2 regions of the Lysinibacillus sp. JK80 genome follow, and region 2 is predicted to be linked to the other one. Evidence: riboswitches for the same ligand, from Rfam matches in the RefSeq annotation. Region 2 holds a riboswitch; the other holds the start of a gene.
What was found. Region 2 has a riboswitch for cyclic di-GMP ahead of HXV90_RS01530 (amidase). Riboswitches for the same ligand answer to the same signal wherever they lie in the genome.
Positions count from the first base shown of each region.

Region 1: linked by a shared signal. The riboswitch ahead of HXV90_RS20040 (methyl-accepting chemotaxis protein) and the one ahead of HXV90_RS01530 (amidase) in region 2 are both predicted to bind cyclic di-GMP.

Region 1 is NZ_CP058997.1:3,984,257-3,988,693, reverse strand. Features, by position in the region: gene HXV90_RS20060 (MFS transporter) at 1-38, shown strand, start outside; gene HXV90_RS20055 (alpha/beta-type small acid-soluble spore protein) at 109-312, opposite strand; gene HXV90_RS20050 (YehS family protein) at 497-991, shown strand; gene HXV90_RS20045 (hypothetical protein) at 1,133-1,327, shown strand; cyclic di-GMP riboswitch class I at 1,530-1,615, shown strand; gene HXV90_RS20040 (methyl-accepting chemotaxis protein) at 1,721-3,472, shown strand; gene HXV90_RS20035 (SDR family NAD(P)-dependent oxidoreductase) at 3,462-4,214, shown strand; gene HXV90_RS20030 (sodium:solute symporter family protein) at 4,236-4,437, shown strand, end outside.
Region 2 is NZ_CP058997.1:292,494-296,930, reverse strand. Features, by position in the region: gene nspC (carboxynorspermidine decarboxylase) at 1-743, shown strand, start outside; gene HXV90_RS01530 (amidase) at 789-1,670, opposite strand; cyclic di-GMP riboswitch class I at 1,714-1,805, opposite strand; gene HXV90_RS01525 (chemotaxis protein CheW) at 1,943-2,431, opposite strand; gene HXV90_RS01520 (M20/M25/M40 family metallo-hydrolase) at 2,455-3,570, opposite strand; gene HXV90_RS01515 (hypothetical protein) at 3,705-4,437, opposite strand, start outside.

The DNA.
Region 1 (4,437 bases), 980 kb from region 2:
CGCTTAAGAGCTCAGGGAAGGAATTGCAAACAGCATAATTTTATAGAGCACGAAAGAACGAATTCCAATTATGTAAATGGGATTCGTTCTTTTCTTATTAGTATTTAATTATAATAAACCTTTTGAACGTTTTTCAGCGATTTCAACAAGGCGTTTTGTAATCTCTCCTCCAACGGAACCATTTGCGCGAGAAGATGCTTCTGGCCCAAGCTGAACGCCAAACTCTTGTGCAATTTCATATTTCATTTGATTGACAGCCTCATGTACTCCAGGTACTAGAAGTTTATTTGAACTGCGGTTATTGTTAGCCATTGTTCTCACCTCCTTGACCTTAGAATGGTTGCGATTAAATTTTTCATACATTTAAAAAGTAGGAAATGCACACGCTATTTGCTAACAACAACAACTTGTGGAAAGCTAGCAATAATCAGCAAACTCTCTGTTATAATTAAGCCTGGCTCTTTACTATATAAGGTTAATTAAAGGAGGAAATATAATGACAAATAATGATATCTTAATTCGTTTACGCTATGCGTTCGATATAAAAAATGTAGATATGGTAGAAATTTTTAAACTTGGTGGCATGGATTATACAAAGGAAGAAGTATTAAATATGCTGATTAAGATTAATGATGAGGAAGAAGCGCCAGAGGAATACATCAAATGTAATAATAAAATGTTAGAGGCATTTTTAAATGGATTAATTACTTTTAAACGCGGGCCTCAGAAACCAAGAGAAGGACAGGCTGTTGGACCTTTACCTGTGTCAGGTAAAGAAAGCCCAAATAATATGCTGCTAAAGAAAGTAAAAATTGCTTTAGCTTTAACAACTGAGGAGATGCTTGAGATTTTATATGACGGCGGCATTAAAGTTACAAAAGGTGAATTAGGTGCTATTTTAAGAAATCCAAGTCATCGTAATTATAAAGAGTGTGGCGATTCATTCGTACGAAATTTTTTAAGGGGCCTAACATATAAATATAGAGCATAATGCACAATGGATATCAATCATAAAGTGCCATTTTTTTCTTTAAAACTCGTTGACAATTTGTGACGAAATTGTGTACAATAAAATTATCACAAAATGTTCACAAAAAAGATGAAAAATGTTCACAGACAAAGGGGTGCTTGTATGATTTATTTTGACATCTTATTAGTAGCTATTGCATGTATTACAATGCCTTTTATTGTTGCAGTTATGTTAGATATTTTTTATGCGGAACGAAAAAAAGTACGCTTTTCATTACGTCGTACTTCCGTATGGTATATCGCTATGTTTGCGTTATCCTTTATACCTTCCGTATTACTTGTCACACAAAACGTATAATTTATTCAAACACTTAGGGGTAAGTGAATTGAAAGTGGACAGCTACAACGCTAATTGAGGTTGTAGCTGTTTTATTTTGTTCAATAGATGAATCATAATTAAGTAATTTATATAATTATTAATGAAGGAACAGCTAGTATAAAATATGTATGTTTTAAGTAGAGAGCATTGACTACTTTTACCTACTGTGTTAATTTTGGTAGGGAAATATAGGCAAATTTACTGAAAAGTAAAGACGCAAAGCTACAGGTCTAAGGCAATAAATGCTATGGCGGCTGGGTTGCAAAAGAGTGCTAGTTGTATCATTCTCATTCTAGTTTTTGTTCTTTTATGCCTATTTCTTTTGAAATAGGCATTTTTTTGCAAGTAAAGTTCAAAGGAGGAAAAGGGGAAATGAAGTTGTTAAAAAACACATCATTAAAAAATAAGCTTTTACTAACAGTCTCTATCGTTGTATTACTGCTTATCGCTATTATTACGACGCAAAGTATTAGTGAATTGAATAATCGGATGAATGTGGATTTGGAGCAAGAATTAAAAAGTGTTGGTTTATTAACAGCTATGAACTTAGACAGTGATGAAGTAAAAGATTTGCTGTCCGAAAAAGGGGAAACAAACGCAAAGTTTACAAAGATCCAAAAGCAACTTGATATGATTCAGGACCAGCAAGGTATTATGAGCTGGAGTTATATTTGGGATGTCAAGGATGAGGGTGGCGTCAATCCAATTGGCTATACCTCTAATCTAAATGAAGTATATGAAGCCGGTGAAATTTTTACTGATTTAGCGGATGAACATGTAGAAACAGCAAAATTAGCTATTGAAAATAATAGTACAGAGGTAACTGATATTTTCGAGGATCCTTTTGGTTCTTGGAGAACGGTTTTTAGTCCTATTAAAGATGATAATGGCCAACTGATTGCCCTATTAGGGATTGATTACTCCGCTGATTATATCAATACGATTATTAAAACAAGTGTGATTAAGCAAATTGTCATTGCCATTATCGGCATTTTAATTTTATTAGTTTTAGTTTACATAATTATAGATCGACTATTAAAGCCACTGAAAAAAGTAGTGAACGTTGCCAATCAAGTGGCAAATGGTGAATTAATAGATGTGGATTTAGAGACATCAAAGGATGAAATTGGTAAATTATCTGAATCCATTCGTACAATGGTGGCTAATTTGCAACATATTATTTTAAACATACGCAATACATCCAATCACGTTTCTTCAGCAGCCAATCAATTAACGGTACATGCTGGTGAAACTTATAACAGCTCAACAAATATTGCACTAGACATGAATCAAATTACACAAAATGCTGAGGCCTCGATGACCATGACAGAGGAAACAGCTGCTGCTATGGAAGAAACTGCAACAGGTATTCAGCAAATTGCTGATTCTGCAAATGTAGCTGCGGAATCCTCTATTTCAGCATCACAGGCTTCTGAACGAGGCAATGAAGTTGTACAACAAGTTATTGCTCAAATGGAGTTAATTAATGATTCTGTTGAACAAATAGGGACAACCATTAATGGACTACATGTTAATACTAAAAAAATAAGTGAAATTGTTAGCTTAATTACTGCTATAGCTGATCAAACAAATCTATTAGCTTTAAATGCTGCGATCGAAGCGGCACGAGCAGGTGAACACGGTAAAGGCTTTGCCGTTGTTGCGGATGAAGTGAGACGCTTAGCTGAACAATCCTCTCAATCAGCAACAGAAATTTACAATTTAATTAGTTCTATTCAGTCTGATTCAAACGCTTCTATCACGGTTATGGAGAAAGGTAAAGAGGATGTTAAGGTAGGGATGGCATTTACCAATGAAGTAGGCGAAATCTTTAAAGAAATTCTTACTTCCTCAGAAGAAGTAGCTAGCCAAATACGTGAAATTTCAGCAGCCTCACAACAAATTTCTGCATCCTCAGAAGAAGTGGCGGCATCTGTTAATAATATTAAACAATCTGCAGAGCAGTCAGCAGAGTTCTCTTCAAATGTCTCGAATTCTACACAAGAGCAATTATCTACCATGCAGGAAGTAAAGGATGCCTCTTCATCACTGGGCAAAACAGCAGAAGAGCTGCAAGGTCTAGTGGCAAAATTCAAATTGGAGAATGATCATAATGGACATTAATTTTACAGGAAAAAATGTTTTAATTACAGGCTCTAGTAAAGGAATCGGTAAAGCAATTGCTTTAGGCTTTGCGCAACATGGAGCCAATATTTTAATTAATTATATTGGGGATGAGCAAGAGGCAGAAGCTGTACGTGCAGAAGCAGAAAAGTTGGGTGTGAAAGCTTTAATATTCCACGCAGATGTTTCTAACTCTCAAGAAGTACAAGCGATGCATCAATTTATGGACGAGCATCTCGGGAATCTTGATATTCTTGTAAATAACGCTGGATTTGCACAGGGTTCCAGCATTACAGATTTAACGGATGAGCAGTGGGATCGTATGATTAAAGTTCATTTATATGGCTGTTTCTATAATTGCCGTGAAGCAGCAAAAAGAATGAAGGAACGTAATACAGGAAAAATCATCAATATTTCATCTGATATTGGTAGCTTGGGTTGTGAAGAATTCACGCATTATTCAGCTGCAAAGGGTGCTATTAATGCTTTTACAAAGGCTTTAGCAAGAGAATTAGCACCTTCTATACTTGTCAATGCAGTTGCTCCTAGTGGAACATTTACGGACATTCTACAAGAGTTTGGCGATAACTATGTGGAGGAAGAATCCGCAAAATATCCATTAAAACGTTTAGCACAACCAGAAGAAATTGCGAAAAGTGTATTATTTTTAGCCTCTAATCATGCTGACTTCTATACAGGTCAAATTTTAACGCCAAATGGTGGGGTCGTAATGAACGGTTAATGGAAAACGAAGGAGTAAATAATGTTAAATATTATTATCTTTTGCTTATACTTATTATTTATCTATTATATTGGCTATAAAGGCTATAAGCGTGTCAACACAGCCGAGGATTTAATTGTTGCTGGCTGGAGCATGCCTTTATCCGTTGTCACGGGTAGTTTAGTCGCTGCATTATTAGCAGCTCCCTTCTTTTTTGCAGCGGTAGGCTCTGGCTATACAAGTG
Region 2 (4,437 bases):
CTGAATACTCTGAAATTGAAACAGCTCTTTATGATCCTTGTTACACAAACTCTCGCCTTGGTACAACATTGGCTAACTTTGATAAATCACAGCTTGATGGTATCGATGGCTTACACTTCCATGCGATGTGTGAACAAAATTCTGATACATTAGAGCGTATTATTGAAGTAGTTGAGGAAAAATTTGGTGATGTTTTACACCAAATGAAATGGTTAAACTTCGGTGGCGGTCACCATATTACACGTGATGATTATGATGTAGAAAAACTTGTGAACATCATTAATTATATTCAAGAAAAGTATAACCTGCTTGTTTATCTTGAGCCAGGTGAAGCAGTAGCCCTTAATACAGGCTATTTAGTAGCAACGGTGCTAGATATTCAAGAAAATGGAATGGATCTTGCTATTTTAGATACATCAGCAACATGTCACATGCCTGATGTACTTGAAATGCCTTACCGTCCAATGATTATTGGTTCTGGACAAGCAAATGAATTAGCACACACATATCGCTTAGGCGGACTAACATGTCTAGCTGGTGATGTGATTGGCGATTATTCGTTTGAACAGCCATTAAAACCAGGTGATCGTCTTGTATTCACAGATATGGCTCATTATTCAATGGTGAAAAACCATATGTTTAACGGTGTCAACTTACCATCTATCGTTTCTTATAATGATGAAGAAGGTATTAAAGTCATTCGTGAATTTAAATTCGAGGACTACAGTGGTCGACTATCCTAATACCAATAGAAAAGCCCTTCCAGTTTAACACTGGAAGGACTTTTTTTATGGACGCATGGTCATCCAATTCTCCACATAATGAATGGCTACTCCATAAAAAGCATCGTTATTTGAAAAATGTTGCTGAACAAGTATAAGCTGTTCATTCATAAAGGCTTCTCCATTATCATAAAAAGTAATATTTTCCCCTTCCTCTGAAGCGCCTGTTTCTACACCAATTACAATTGATTTATTCACAGTGGAAGCATAAGCGATTTCATGTTCTACAATAGAGATAATATCTTTTGCAGCATCACGATAGGCCATGATCGTCACACTATCCGTATGGTCAATGACCCAATCAGCTAATAACCCTTTTCCAAATTGGTTATTATACTGAACTTCATCAAACCAAAATGGCATATCTACTTCTAAAGTAAGTTGTAACTGACTTGCTTTCTCACTTGCTTTCATTATTAGTGTTTGATAGGATTCTATCGTTTGTGCTTGATGTAAACTCCATCCACTATTTAAATAAGGTTCTACATCAAGGTGAACCCCAGAAAATTGCTCAGATTCAGTTGAATTCTCATTATATGTATGTAACCAATTAAACAATTCGTCTTGGCTTCGACTACCCTCAGCTGAAACCCAGCTTGCAGCACCATCCAATGCATAAATGCGAATACCTCTGTGAGAAGCGTTACTAATAAAATGCTTATAGTCATTGCTCGCTATGCCTTGATCGATTTGCAGATAAACTTTATTGACATCGTTATGTTCTAAAAATAATAATATTTTTTCTTGGTCATCAATGATGAGGGATGTATCCCACAGCCAAGTAGCCTTTTCCTGTATAGACATTGCATCAACCTTTCCACTTGATAAAGCTAATGAACTAATCATGATGACGATTAGTGCGGTCCATACTTTTAATTGTCTCTTCATACGAACTAACTCCATTCTACTCGCCACGGCTCCTAGAACAGAACCTGGCAACCTGACAATCTTGCACTGAAATTATAGTGTTTAGACTCATGGCTTTGCGTCCCTCCCTTTCGGTGAAGTTTGCCTTTTTCAGTTTTTTCTTAATCATTATCATACGCGGTTAGTAATTGTTTGTCTGTAGGTATAATGCATAATTGTCACATGTATGATCACGTAAAAACGACAAAATACAGGTTAAATTTACTATTCAAACATAAAAAAACGTAGAGTACTTAAGCCTCTACGTTTTCCTTTTCATTTTCAAGCATTTTGTGTAAATAATCGATAATTTCTCGAATGCCCTCTAATGAATTAACCAGTATTTTTGGATCAACATATGTTATCATTCGATTTTCAAGATTAGCTACCGCAGTAAAATAGCGTGTTTTACTATAATTGACTAGACCCAATTGCTGAAGTACTGATTCATCGAAATCAAGAATTTCACGTGCTTCTGTAACAAGTAATCCATAATTAACAACATCTGTATTCAACACAATGATACGAGCAGTTGCTGTATTCGATGAACGATTGTACAGTATGCGTTCAAAATCAAGAACAGGTACAAGCTCACCGCGAATTCTTGTAAAGCCTAGAAGATAGTTAGGTAAATGAGGAATAGGTGTTACTTGCTCTAATTTTTCAATTGAAATCGCTTGCTCCACAGGCACAGCATACTCCTCTGTCCCACAAGCAAAAACGACTGCTTTGACACTTTCCATAGGGTCACATCCTTATTCGACTGTTAGTTTTTCGCCGATTCTTTGACGATTTCTACTAGTAAATCTGCTAATTTTTCAAGTTCTTCTACTGGTATTTTTTCATTTGTTGTATGGATATCCTCGTATCCAACAGATAAATTAACTGTAGGAATACCAAAGCCTGCGATGACGTTTGCATCTGAGCCTCCACCAGAAATGCCTAGTGTCGGTGTACGATCAATATTGCGTGCAGCAGCCATAGCTACCTGAACTACTTTATCAGATTCCGTTACACGGAAGCCTGGATACATTAGCTTCACTTCTACCTCTGCACGTGCGCCTAAAGAATCAGCTACTTGTTCAAACGTATTTTGCATATGCTTTGTTTGCGCATCCAATTTAGCTTTGTCTATAGAGCGTGCTTCTGCAAGGATTGTCACTTCGTCACAAACAATATTCGTCGCTTGTCCACCTTCAAAACGCCCAATATTCGCTGTTGTTTCTTCATCTAAACGACCTAGTTTCATTTGAGCAATGCATTTTGATGCGACTGTTATGGCAGAAATGCCCTTTTCAGGAGCAACCCCTGCATGTGCCGTTTTTCCAATAATTTTTGTGAAAATTTTCGCTTGGAATGGTGCTGCTGTCACGATACCACCAACTTTGCCATCGCTATCAACCGCAAATCCATATTTTGCTTTAATGTTAGCTGGATCTAACTCTTTAGCGCCAACAAGGCCACTTTCTTCACCAGCCGTAATAATAAATTCAATATCGCCATGTGCAATATTTTGCTCTTTCAAACGTTTGACCATCTCAAATAGAGCAGCTAGTCCTGCTTTATCATCGGCACCTAAAATCGTCGTACCATCTGATACGATATAGCCATCTTCACGTAAAGATGGTTTGATGCCTTTTCCTGGAACGACAGTATCCATATGAGAAGTGAAATAGATTGGCTCTACATCCAGTGTGCCTTTTAATGTGGCAATAATATTACCTGCCCCATGTCCATTACGCGTATGTGCATCGTCTTGAATCACTGAAAATCCAAGTGCAGTTAACTTATCTACAAGAATTGGTGCTATTAGTTGTTCATGTTTTGTTTCCGAATCAATTTGTACGAGCTCAAAAAACTCTTCTACTAAACGACTTGTCATGTTGTAAAACTCCCTTAGTTTACGTGTATTTCCACGTTATAGTATATGTATCATTTTAGCACAACGTCAGAAGAGTTGAAATCATTGAACAATACTACCAAAATAAAAAGTCTGAGAAAAATCTCAGACTTTCCCTAGTCATTGAAAATAAGCTCTTTTTCTTTTTCTAATGATTGTAGGTAGTTGACTGCTTTATTATGTTTATCCTGTAAGCGCCAAATCGTATTATGTACATCATCTTGAACACGCGAGACCTGTTCCCTTGCTGTCGAGATTTTAGAATGAACAGACCATGCTGAAAAAATATCATCAAAAAAGTAATCAGCAAACTTAACAATCCCATCTGTTTCAATATGCAGCGATTTCGTAGACATTTCATGAACATCTAATAATTCATTATGAAACCGTTGTAACGCAATTTGAGCACTATGTAAATAGTTTTCAGACTGATTGAGTGCATCATGCTTTAAGTGCGTAGCAATCAGCCCACCGCCCAAAAATGTATCCCATGTGGAATATCCATTGGCCGAATGTAATGAAGCTGCTGCTTGCCCTAGCCTTGTAAGAGCTACTTCTCCCGCTTCCTCCGCCTCTTTAATTTCTCTAATGAGCTGCTTTGTTAGCATTTCCTCATGTGCTAAATGCTCTAGCCTTTCTGCTTGGGCAGCATCATGAATCAGTAAATACTTCTTCTTTTTAAGGTAGACCTGTTGAAGTGATTGCTGTAGCGCATTTTCATCAATCTGGGCAAGCTGATTCATCACTTGCACGTTGTCCTCTGCTAAATCATTTTGCATTTTCTTTGCTTCATTCAGCTTTAATTCAAGTACTGCCGCCTTATCAATTTTTTCTGCCCTCAGTTCATCT